3 regions of the Shewanella submarina genome follow, and region 2 is predicted to be linked to each of the others. Evidence: riboswitches for the same ligand, from Rfam matches in the RefSeq annotation. Region 2 holds a riboswitch; each other region holds the start of a gene.

Region 1 (4,232 bases), on a different contig from region 2:
AAACCATCTGCAGTGATGCGCTCGGCAGCTTCGTCTGACTCTTCAAACACAATCAGGTCGGCGCCGGACTGGTTGCTGTTGCCACGAACCTGTTGTGCCCAGCGGTACACATAGCCCATTGGATTGTTGTAAGCCTGATCCTGCCAGCTGTTGCCACCCATCATATCGACAGGGAAACAGGTACCGGCAAGACAGAACTGATCCGGTGCCAGTCGTGGCAGCCTGGCGGCTTTACTCTGAATCGCTTCGATATTGTCATAGTAATCGCGCATACCACTGCCTAGATCGAAGCCACCAATGTAAAGCTGCTCGTCGTGCACCACGGCAGTCCAGGCATAAACGTTCAGCACTTCGCCCCAACCTGCAGGTCCATACTTGGGTTCCAGACCCATACGGTTTGGCTGTTTACGCCATTTACTACCGTTGAAAGCCCACTGTTTTTTATCACCGTACAGCAGCTCAGGCTTGAACTTGTGAGGTTTGTAGAAGCGGTTCATCTTCATACGGAAGATAGACGACGCACGCCAGCTCTTGATAGCCAACTCCTCTTCCACAGCGCTGTATTCACCATCCTGCACCGCAGGGAACTGCTCAGGGTATGCCGCTTTCAGTTTGTCATAACCACCTGAGTGACCCACATGCATGGTGCCGAAGTACAGGTAGCCATCAAACATTGTCATGGCACCCATCTCATAGGTCTTGGCAATCACAGGGTCAGCATCGAAATCTTCGGTCTTGAAGATAGTGGTGAACTGCATAGGCTCAGCTTTACTGAAACCGGCTACTGGCATAGGGTTGGACGCCAACAGGTTACCACCCTGATAGGCTGGATCTTTGGCCGCCTTGGGGTGTGCCCAGGTACTGACCACCAGTCGCTCTTTACCTTTTTCATCCTGAGTTGTCACAAACTCTCCCGGCAGACCTTCATACTGGAAGCTGTCAGGGGTGACCACGTCAAAGCCATGGGTATCGCCACCGGCAAATGGCGCGTCTTTAGTGCCGACCCAGCGCAGGCCCACTGTGCCTGAAGTGCCCGCCTGACCCAGAGAGGTATCCGGACCCATAAAGGTATACAGGGCGCTGCTGCCATCGGGGTGAGTCAGCACTGTCATGCGACGGGAAGAGTCGTATGGGAAGTCAGCTTTACCCAAATAGGTGCGGGTCTGACTGTCGAAGGCGAATACCCGCAGGAAACCCTCGGCAGATTCAGTGGCGCTCTGGCTGTCCAGGTTGGCATGACCAATAAAGAACACTACGCCATTGTGGGCACCGGCAGAGCGGAAACCATAGATCTTGCTGGCTTCGCCTTCAAATACACCATTGCCCAGATGCTTGGTCGGGCCTTTGGCGATATCGTCTGCATAGTTCTGGCCCGGCGCGTTCTGGATCTCATTGGGGTTGATCACACTGGTTTGCTGGCTGCTGACATCATAGATATACAGCTGACCCGGGCGGTCGATATCCACCAGGTTACAGGCCTGCACTTCAGAGTCGAACGCGGTGACCAGCATAGGCAACTTCAGGTGTTTCATCATCCAGCCACACCAGCCGTTGTTCAGGCTGCCGAACCAGATCTCTTCACCCACCTGAGCCACGCCCCAGGCGTAAGAAGCATTACGACGCGCAGCCGCAGGCTCGTCGGTGTGCTCTGCATCGGCTTCTGTCAGTCCGGCGTAGGGTTCAAACTGGTTGTTGGGGTTGGCGCGACCGAAAAAGATCTCATCCACAGGTGCTATGGAAACACGTTCCGCAACAAAGTCATCTGTGGTTTCCATTACTCTGCGGTAATCGTCATCTGCGAATGCAGCGCCAGTCAGGGTCAGAGAAGCCACCAGACCGAGCCTGAAAATGTTTCTCATCTTATTGTTATTTAAATAGGTTGTTGTGGTTTTCAATTGTGTTCCATCAATATCACACATGATCGGGGGCGCTAATTTAGCGTTTTTTTTACTTCTGTCTGTGACCTGAGCAATGAATTGAGCACAGAGGGCAGGAATAATCGAACAATTCTCAGGCGAAGGTGTTAATTGAAATATCATCACTTGTTAAATTTCAGCCGGTAAATATACTGAGTGCCCTGAGACATAGGCTTGAAAGCTGTGTCTTTACTACTTGTCGGAGTGCCCGCTAACTGTCTTATCAACAGGCATAGGGCTGAGACCACGTAAGTGGGATCCGTTGAACCTGATCAGGCTAATACCTGCGAAGGGAACAAGTGTGGCTGACAGGCCGTGTCATATCTGCAGTTTGGTATTGGATATGGTGCATCAATATTAGCAACTGCTGTTTTATTGAGGTTTCATTTCAACAGCGATTGAAACGCCAGTCAGTAATCACCTGCCATCAACGCCATCCGACAAGCATTAATTCCCATAAAATTGGAGTGATGCTATGTCGACCAGAAAACAAACCCGGCTCGAAGCCAAAACTTACCTCGACACCCTGTCGACCCAACCTTTTCCCAACTCAAACAAGCTGTATGTGCAGGGCTCACGACCCGACCTTAACGTGGGCATGCGGGAAATCACATTGGCGCCCAGCCTGGTGGGGGGTGATAAAGACAAGCCTGTGTTTGAGCCCAATGACAGTATTCGCGTGTATGACACCTCGGGTTGCTACACAGATCCTGACCATCAAATCGATATCTATCGCGGAGCACCTAAAGTCAGGCAATCCTGGATTGAAGAGCGTCATGACACTGAGCTGACTGAGGGCGTCAGTTCTGAGTTTGCCAAATCACGACTGGCGGATGACACCCTGGACGAACTCAGGTTCCCAGCCTTGCCTGCCATTCGCAGTGGTCAGCCGGGCAAGTGTGTCACTCAACTTCACTATGCCCGTCAGGGCGTGATTACGCCTGAGATGGAGTACATCGCCATCCGGGAGAATATGGGGCGGGCGGCTCAGCGTTTTAAAGATGACAGCCTGAATCATCAGCATCAAGGTCAGGGTTTTGGTGCCAATCTGCCGGAGCAGATCACCCCGGAGTTTGTCCGTAAAGAGGTGGCCGGGGGCAGGGCTATCATTCCCGCCAACATCAACCATCCTGAATCTGAACCCATGATTATCGGCCGCAATTTTCTGGTGAAGGTGAATGCCAATATAGGAAATTCATCTGTGACCTCTTCCATTGAGGAGGAGGTGGAGAAGATGCTCTGGTCCACCCGTTGGGGCGGCGATACCGTGATGGATCTGTCCACCGGTCGCAATATCCACGAGACCCGGGAATGGATTTTGAGAAACAGCCCGGTGCCCATAGGCACAGTGCCCATGTATCAGGCGCTGGAGAAGGTGAATGGGGTTGCCGAAGATCTCACCTGGGAGGTGATGCGCGATACCCTGATTGAGCAGGCTGAGCAGGGAGTAGATTACTTCACCATTCATGCCGGACTGCTGCTGAGATTTGTGCCACTGACGGCTAAACGCATGACGGGCATTGTTTCCCGCGGCGGCTCCATCATTGCCAAGTGGTGTCTGGCCCACCATAAAGAGAACTTCCTCTATACCCACTTCCGTGAGATCTGTGAAATCTGTGCCCGCTTCGATGTCTCCTTGTCGCTGGGGGACGGCCTGCGCCCCGGCTCTATTGCCGATGCCAATGATGAAGCTCAGTTTGCCGAGCTCAGAACTTTGGGTGAACTGACCAAAATCGCCTGGGAATACGATGTGCAGGTGATGATTGAGGGGCCGGGTCATGTGCCTATGCATCTAATCAAAGAGAACATGGAAGAGCAGCTTAAGCATTGTGATGAAGCGCCTTTCTATACTCTTGGCCCGCTGACCACAGATATTGCTCCGGGTTACGACCACATAACGTCTGGCATTGGGGCGGCGATGATCGGCTGGTATGGCTGCGCCATGCTCTGCTATGTGACCCCCAAAGAGCATCTGGGTCTGCCTAACAAGGAGGACGTTAAAACCGGCCTTATCACCTATAAGCTGGCGGCCCACGCTGCGGATCTGGCCAAGGGGCATCCCGGCGCGCAGATCAGGGACAATGCGCTGTCCAAGGCCAGATTTGAGTTCCGCTGGGAAGACCAATTCAACCTGTCGCTGGATCCCGATACCGCCCGCAGTTTCCATGATGAAACCCTGCCTCAAGAGTCGGGTAAGGTGGCTCACTTCTGCTCCATGTGCGGCCCCAAGTTCTGCTCCATGAAGATCAGTCAGGAGGTACGTCAGTACGCCGCCGAAAACCCATCGCTGCAAACCCTGGCGGGTGACGCAGTCAC
Region 2 (4,232 bases):
GCGCATGGGCCAGTTCACGCCCGGAGAGATCAAGAAATACATCCTCTTTAACTTCGATAATGTAGCTATCATAGGTTGCTTTCAACAAACCAACAGAACCATAAAACTCCAAATTCTGGGTGAGGTAATAACTAGCGCTAGCCTCTAGTCCATAGTTAGTTGAGCTGGTCGCGTTCGCTGTATAAAGAATAAAGTCTCCAGGAGACTCACTGCCTTCTCCTTCTTGGATAGACGCATCCACTTGCTGATCGTCTCTGTCCATAAAGAAAGCCGCCACCCTAGTTGTCAAATCGCCATCTAGCAAACTCGCGGAATGGCCAATTTCGTAGTTGTACAAAGTCTCTGGGTCATAAGCGAGATACTGCGACAGTTCGGGATAAGTTTTTGTATCAACATCTGTGTTAAAGCCTCCAGCCTTATACCCTCTGGAAATTTTTGCATAGATTTGTTGGTCAGCATCTAATGCATAGCTTACCGAGATATGCCCCCCCCAAAGTGTTTCATCATGTGAGTGAGACTCAGAAAAATCTTCTCCAAGCTTTTCACTATCTGTCCCGTCCGAGAAATAATCGGCAGACCATGACTCGACCCTAACTCCCAATGAATAATGGAAGTTACCAATATAAGTGTCCAATTGACCAAAGGCTGACACTTTATCAGCGGAATAGTCACTATAGAGCTTTCTTTTTCTAGGTAATTCATCAGCATATCGATCTTCTATATACCTAGAGTTATCTTCACTCAGGCGGTTGTAATACAGGCCGACCAGCCAGTCAGTGGTTCCGTTAAACAGTCGACCATCTTCGGTACTCAGCAAACGCACATCCTGACTGAAGTTCTGACGCTCGGCGGTTTTGTCCCACCAGTAGTCATAGACACAAGGCGCGTCACCTATGTGATTCCAATTGTCATCATAGATAGGACATTCAAAACCTGCCCAGTATTCGGGATTGGACCAGTCACCATCATAGGCATGGCGCTGCTCGGTATCAGCAAAGCTGGTGATAGTCTCTACATTAAAGGCTTTGTGGGCCTCCCAGCTCAGGCTTAACCCAGCACCATTGGTGGTTTGGGTATCTTTGCCGGGGCGATCTGTGTAGGTATTCTCACCGTTACTGTCCAGCGACCAGGCGTCATAGCCATTGTCAAAGTCGCCGTGAATCAAGGTCAGATCGGCCTGTAACTTATCGGTGGCGTACCAACGCAGCTTGGCTTTGGCGGATACTTCATCTCTGGCATTGGTGTCGTCACGACCCAGGTATTGGTTATCCATAAAGCCATTCTGTTGATGGCTTTGAACCGAAATTCTGCCCAACAAAGTGTCGTCGGCATTCATGCTGCCACCGGCGTACGCCCCTATGGTCAGCAGATCGTCAGTGCCAACTGAAACTTCAACACCGGCTTCGGTAGCTGCAGTTGGCTCAGCACTTTTCAGGTAAATCGCACCAGCCAGGGCATTACCGCCAAACAGCGTACTCTGTGGGCCCCGCAGTACTTCTACCTGGTCGATGTCGAACAGGTTGGAGGCCATGCCAAGACCTGACAGGTCAATATCGTCAACAAAGAAGCCCACTGAGGAGTTAGGTGCACCTTCATACTCTTCCTGATCGCCAACACCACGAATTTGGAAATAGCGGGCGCGGGAACTGCCACCTGACCAGTTGATATTGGGAATAGCGTTGAGAATATCCTGAAAGTTTTCGCCGCCGTCATCTTCAAGCTGCTGCTTGCCGATAACACTGATACTGGCAGGTACTTTGTCGATTTCCGTGGCGCGGAAATCTGCGGTAACCATCAGGGTTTCCATTGGCTGGCGTTCTTCGGAGGAGTCAGCGGCAAAGGCCGGGAAAGAGAGTGCAGTCGCAATGGCCGCAGACAGCACAGAATACTTATTATTTTTCATAGGACCTCAATTCCAGTTTGAGATCCGGCATTGCAAAAAAGCGTGGTTAATGCACATTGTCAGCCCATTCCTACGCCGGTATAAGCCGGATCAGGTTCGAAGGGTTCGTCATTGACATCTCAGTCCGAAAATCAAAAAGTTTGATCCCGGACACCCCTTGGCGGCGCCAATTATACATGCAATTAACCTGATTACATCTGTTAATGAACAAATTTACAGACAGTTGAAAAAAAGCCCCAACTGAAGTTGAGGCTTTAGTAAGGCATTAAATTAGGATCACTCGGAGTACACAGGTCGGACAGTCAGGGCAAAACCTGTCACTGTCTCATTGGGGGCTACGCCCTGCACTTGCTGACGGGCTTCTCCATAGAGCTGCAGTGGGATCCAGGCGCTGGCATCATCTTCCACCACAAAGCCTTCGGCATCGTACCAGGTAAACTTGTACTGAACATTCAGGTTGCTGGTCTTATCATTGGTGATCAGTGCAGAGGCCCGCAAGAATCGCCCTATAACTTTCCCTCTGGCGTCAGACAGGGTCAGTTTATTCTCCAGCGCACTGCCATCCACTGTTACCTGCCCGCGGGAGTCTATGGTGACACCGGCAGTATTATGGGCGCAGCCACCCAGCAGCAAAACAACAAGTGACACAATCAGCAAACTGCGAGTCATAGCAAGATCTCCTTTCTGTCCAAGAATCCCCAGACTACCCCAGCAAGTCTCTATACACCAATATTCAACTTGCGCAGAGACTCTTTAGTCTCTTCAGCCAAATCATCCAGCGTTTTACCGTGGGGCTCTGGCAGGCGGGTTTCGGGGTTTACCTTCACAAACACCATTTCATCCACAGAGCAGATGGTGTTGCCGGTAAACTTGTTGCGCAGCAAGCAGGATACAGTAATCGAGGTACGGCCAACCGCTTTGGTTGTCAGGCCAAACTCAACCACATCCCCCTCTGTCGCCGCATTCTCGAAAGAGATCGCGCCGATATGCTTGGTGACTATGTACTTGGTGCCCAGCTGACAGATCACATAGATTGCCGCTTCTTCATCAATCCATTCGAGGGCACGGCCACCGAACAGGGTTTTCGCGTAGTTAAGGTCTTCCGGCATTACCAGCCGTCTGGAAAGGAACTTCATAAGCCTCCCGCTTTAATGTCCGCCAATAAAAAGGGGTAAGCTGACTTACCCCGATTGTCTCGATTATACACTCTTACTGAGCATAGGTCCCAGCGCCTGTCCGCCAACCAGATGCATATGAATATGATACACCTCCTGACCACCATGTTTATTGCAGTTCATAATCAGGCGGTAACCATCTTCTGCAATACCCGCTTCTTCGGCCAGCTTGGCTGCCACGGTAAACAGGCGTCCCAGCGCTTTCTCATCGGAGGCTTTCACATCATTGACCGTCGGGATCAAATGATTGGGAATAATCAGAACATGAGTAGGTGCCTGGGGTGAGATATCACGAAAAGCCGTTACCAGGTCATCCTGGTAAAGAATGTCAGCGGGAATTTCCCGGCGAATGATCTTGCTGAAAATCGTCTCTTCGGCCATCAGTCATTGCTCCTGTATCTATATGTCATCTATCTACTGGGACCATTGGCCCAGATAACAGTAAATGGCGTCAGTATATCTGTAATTCAATACCTTGTATCCGGAATTCATTGCTCCCGCCATGCAAATTTGGCAGCATGAGCGACAGGTCAACCCAGATAAAATCATCCATGATCAAATACCAGATTACGCCATCCAATCCACATGCTCACCTGTTTGATGTGGTGATGACAATTGAACAACCGGCGCAAAGCCAGCAGGTCTGGTTACCCTCCTGGTTACCCGGCAGTTATATGGTACGGGATTTCGCCAAAAATATTATAGGATTGAAAGCCGTCGACGGGCATGGCAACCCGGTTGCTGTCACTCAGCTGGATAAGCAAACCTGGCAGTTACTGACTGATGGTCAGACAGTTGAACTACATTATCAGGTCTATGCCTGGGACCTGTCGGTGCGCACTGCGTTTCTGGACAGTCGCCGTGGATTCTTTAATGGCTCCAGCGTATTTCTGGCCGCCCGCGGACAGGAAAACAGTGAGCACAGAGTTACCGTCATACCTCCGGCATCAGCAGCTCTGAGCGACTGGAAACTGGCGACAACCCTAAAACGTGCCAGTGGCGATGACTGGGGATTCGGTGACTTTTACGCCGCCGACTATGATGAGCTTATCGATCATCCGGTGGAGATGGGATGTTTCACTCATTCCAGCTTTGAGGCCTGCGGCGTACGACATGATATCGTGCTGGTAGGACGTCACCATACCTGCCTGCCC
Region 3 (4,232 bases), on a different contig from region 2:
CGCCAGGGTAAAGCCCAGCAGTGCAAGGTAGTTGACCAGTATCAGGGGGTAACTGGATATTGGTAGACTGAGTCCTTGAAGACACATCAGTATCAGAAAACTGCTGAGCATCAATAGCAAACCCTGGTACCAATTGGCCGCGTAGAAGAAGCTGAGACAGATAAAGATGGCAAACGCCAGTATGGTACCAAAGAAAAACAGAGGCATAAGAACGGCTTCAGCAGTCCCGGCCCAGGTCATACTCATAAAGTTGCCAGTTTTCCATTTGGGCTCAACCACAAAAAACCGAAACACAAAGGCCAGTATTGCCAACTGCAGATACCAGACGTAGCTTGCTGTAAAAAATGCTTTCATCGTTCCCTTTTTTGCTGTCTCTTTTTCCTCTCTTTACCCTGTCACAGTTTCTGCTTGAGATCATCTGACTGTGGTATGCCAATATGGTTTGAAAATCCCTGAAAGCAAAAAGCCATCCCGGAGGATGGCTTTGAAAATGGATATTAGGATTTTATCTTGCCGCGGATAAAAGCGTTTGCCTCATCATTCAGCACCCGCCGGGAAATATAGCTGCGACCTTTGCCGATATTGAGCAGGTAACCACGGCCGGTAGCGTCAATACTGTCTATCTGTTGCCAACGAATGGACTGGTTTACATAGTCTGAGCTGATGCGTATCCCGTCATCATCCAACTCGAAATTGACACTGTGATTGGCTGCCTTGCTCATGAGTTGGCGCCAAAGCCACCACGGACGGCGAAACTTAACACTGAGTCCTTCCACCGCTGCCAGACCGATAAACAGGTAACCGATCACATCTTCAATCGGCATGGCAATCAATACAAAGCCGAAAACAACAAATCCCATGGCTTTGGCGTAAGGTCGCCAGCCTGGCTGTGGTTTGGCCGACTCATCGAAGCACTCTTCATAGTGGCTGCGGTCCAGCACGAACTCAGTTTGATAGTGAAATGGTTCACTCATAGCAAAATAAAAAGCTGATAGATTTTTGCCATTATATCTCCGACAGACTGAATTAGGCATTAAAGTCGGAATAACTGATAATCAGCGACAGTTAACGACACTCAGCGGATATTGGTGAATTGGAAAGTAAACGCGCACGGCTGGACAGATATCTGGCCAAAGCCCTGCAGATCCCCCGTAAACAGGTTCGATTGTTATTGATGTCTGGCAAAGTTGAGGTAGATGGCCTGCTTGCCAAAGATATGGACCTCTTGATAGATGAGTTCAATACCATCAGCTGTGATGGCAGGGTTTTGCAGGCCTGCTCGCCTAAATATTTTATGGTGCACAAGCCGGTTGGTGTGGTGTCTGCCACCAAAGATGATGAGCACAAGACGGTGCTTGAACTGTTGCCAGAAGCTGAGCGTTCCGGATTGCATATCGTCGGTCGGCTGGATCTCAATACCTCAGGTTTATTGCTGTTGACCAATGACAGCCGTTGGTCCGAAGCGTTGATGCAACCTGGCGCCCACGTCTCCAAAGAGTATCTGGTCACTTTGGGTAACCCGCTGACGGAAGAGTATGCCCCGGCTTTTGCTGCAGGTATGTACTTCAGTTTTGAAGATATCACCACTGCCCCCGCCAGGCTTGAGGTGTTGGACAGCCATATTGCCAGAGTCGTGCTGACCGAAGGTAAGTACCATCAGATCAAGCGCATGTTCGGGCGTTTTCGTAACCCTGTGGTGGCGCTGCATCGCAGTCGGGTTGGAGGGCTGAGCCTGGATGAAAACCTGGCTCCGGGTCATTGGCGAGCGTTGACCCGGGATGAGGTGCAGCAGGCGCTGCGGGATATTGGCTCATAAATATATCGCAGCGACAATTGTTTGCTCCTCTTGCAACCTGCTTGGTATTATCCACAGGTACTGATCGTCGGGCCGGACAGCTTAGTTGCTGATGCCGCTTGTAAGATCAGTCTGACTTAGTCGGGGAGCCTGATGCCAGAGTGATTGGCATCAGGCTGAGACCGCTGTTGCGGGACCCGTAGAACCTGATCCAGTTAATACTGGCGTAGGGAACTAAGCACGGAAATCCGGGATTGAACCCTGTCCCCATATCCGGTTCCGCTTCCTTCTCTGCGCCCTTTGAGGGCAAATTGTTGAATACTCCCATTACCTTGACCATTGCCGGCAGTGACAGCGGCGGTGGTGCTGGCATTCAAGCCGATATCAAGGCAATTTCTGCCACGGGCGGCTATGCCTGCTCTGTCATTACCGCATTAACAGCGCAAAATACGCAGGGCGTCAGTGGTGTTTATCCTGTGTCACCTGACTTTGTGTGTCAGCAGCTGGATGCGGTGTTTTCCGATCTGGATGTCAGAGCGGTCAAAATTGGTATGTTGGTCGACAGTGAGATCATCTCGGCGGTAGCGCACAAGCTCAGACAGTACAAACCCAGTTGGGTGGTGCTGGACCCAGTGATGGTGGCTACCAGTGGCGATTTGCTGCTTCAAACCTCAGCAATTGACACCCTCAGACGTGAACTCTTGCCGCTGGCCAATATTATCACGCCAAACCTGCCGGAAGCGGCGCAGCTGCTGGATGTGCCTGAGGTCACAGACCAGGCTGGAATATCCGCTATGCTGGATGCCTGTCAGACCCTGCTGACTCAGATATCTCCGCAAGTAAGCTCCCAGTCATTGCTGCTTAAAGGAGGGCATTTGCATCAGCAGCCCATGAGTCAGGACTGGTTGGTCACCTCAGCTGGTATTGAGCTGTTGCAGGCCCCCAGAGTACCGACCCGCAATACTCATGGAACAGGTTGCACCCTGTCGGCGGCTATTGCTTCCTATCTTGCCCAGGGGATGAGTGTCAGCCAGGCGGTAACCAAAGCCAAGCACTATCTTACCGAGGCACTGAAATACGCCGACAAATGGCAGATAGGCAGTGGGCACGGGCCTGTTGATCACTTCTTCAGTCTGCATAATTGAAACACGCCACAGCCAGAATAGCTTGGCTAAACTTGGTTGAGAGAAATAGAGCCAGTCTGGATAAGAAGGAACGCTGAATGAAAGATCCCCGACAATATCTGGCCGATCAGCTTGCGCTGCTGAGGCAAACCCATCCTCTGGTCGTCAATATCACCAACTATGTGGTGATGAATAACACCGCCAATGCGCTGCTGGCGCTGGGAGCTTCCCCCATTATGGCCCACAGCCATGAGGAGATGGAGGAGATGCTGACCATCGCCGGCGCCCTGGTTATTAATATCGGTACCCTGGACAGGCAGTGGGTCGCGCGAATGAAGCATGCTGCCCAGCTGGCGGTACAGATGAACAAACCTTTGATACTGGACCCGGTAGGTTGTGGTGCCAGTGACCTGAGAACCCATACCAGCCGGGAGCTGTGTGAGATAGCCAAAGCCTTGGGGCAAAAATTTATCGTTCGTGGCAACGCTTCGGAAATTATGGCCTTGTCCGGTGAGATACGCAGCACCAAAGGGGTCGACAGTTTGGAGTCCAGTGACAATGCCCTGGGGGCTGCGATGGCACTTCATCGTCAGTATGGCTGTGACGTGGTGGTATCCGGTGAAACTGACTATGTGGTGGGGCGGCGCATTTTCACCCTGCATGATGGTCACGAGATCATGCCCAGAGTAACAGGCATGGGCTGCACTTTCACTGCACTGACGGCGGCCTTTGCTGCCCTGCCTCAACAGGAATATCTCTCCCCAGGGCTGGCTTCTGCAGCTGTAATGGGCGTTGCCGGCAAGCTGGCTGCGGCTCAAAGTCAGGGGCCTGGCAGTTTTCAAATGCAGATGTTGGACGCCTTGTATCAGTTAACGCCTGAGCAGCTTGCGGCTTCAGTCACTGTGTCGGAGTTGTCATGAGCCCGGATTATCGTTTGTATCTGGTGACAGATGAGCGCCTCAGTGATGAAGCGCTTTGCTATGTGGTCACTCAGGCCGTCGAAGGTGGCGTAACCATGGTGCAACTGAGGGAGAAACAGGGGGATCTCCGTCGCTTTATCCATAGAGGGCAGTTACTCAAAACTATCCTGGCGGGTACAGGAGTACCTTTGATCATCAATGACAGGGTGGATGTGGCCCTGGCCATCAATGCTGACGGTGTGCACCTGGGACAGTCAGATATGCCTGCCGAGATGGCAAGGGAACTGTTGGGTGAAGATAAACTGCTGGGACTGACGGTCGAATCTATGGCGCAGTTGCAGGAGGCTCAGAGTCTGCCTGTGGATTATCTGGGGATCAGTACTGTGTTTGCTA

What was found. A riboswitch is a leader RNA that binds a small molecule or an ion and turns the genes downstream of it on or off. The one in region 2 is predicted to bind thiamine pyrophosphate.
Region 1: linked by a shared signal. The riboswitch ahead of thiC (phosphomethylpyrimidine synthase ThiC) and the one ahead of ACFOE0_RS08515 (TonB-dependent receptor) in region 2 are both predicted to bind thiamine pyrophosphate.
Region 3: linked by a shared signal. The riboswitch ahead of thiD (bifunctional hydroxymethylpyrimidine kinase/phosphomethylpyrimidine kinase) and the one ahead of ACFOE0_RS08515 (TonB-dependent receptor) in region 2 are both predicted to bind thiamine pyrophosphate.

The regions. Positions count from the first base shown of each region.
Region 1 is NZ_JBHRTD010000015.1:112,023-116,254, reverse strand. It holds gene ACFOE0_RS12325 (hypothetical protein) at 1-1,859, opposite strand, end outside; TPP riboswitch at 2,107-2,228, shown strand; gene thiC (phosphomethylpyrimidine synthase ThiC) at 2,392-4,232, shown strand, end outside.
Region 2 is NZ_JBHRTD010000010.1:63,486-67,717, forward strand. It holds gene ACFOE0_RS08515 (TonB-dependent receptor) at 1-1,903, opposite strand, end outside; TPP riboswitch at 1,954-2,071, opposite strand; gene ACFOE0_RS08520 (YcfL family protein) at 2,180-2,572, opposite strand; gene ACFOE0_RS08525 (acyl-CoA thioesterase) at 2,623-3,039, opposite strand; gene hinT (purine nucleoside phosphoramidase) at 3,103-3,459, opposite strand; gene ACFOE0_RS08535 (M61 family metallopeptidase) at 3,630-4,232, shown strand, end outside.
Region 3 is NZ_JBHRTD010000018.1:724,731-728,962, forward strand. It holds gene ACFOE0_RS20255 (hypothetical protein) at 1-354, opposite strand, end outside; gene ACFOE0_RS20260 (YcxB family protein) at 498-974, opposite strand; gene ACFOE0_RS20265 (pseudouridine synthase) at 1,094-1,816, shown strand; TPP riboswitch at 1,928-2,045, shown strand; gene thiD (bifunctional hydroxymethylpyrimidine kinase/phosphomethylpyrimidine kinase) at 2,110-2,940, shown strand; gene thiM (hydroxyethylthiazole kinase) at 3,018-3,839, shown strand; gene thiE (thiamine phosphate synthase) at 3,836-4,232, shown strand, end outside.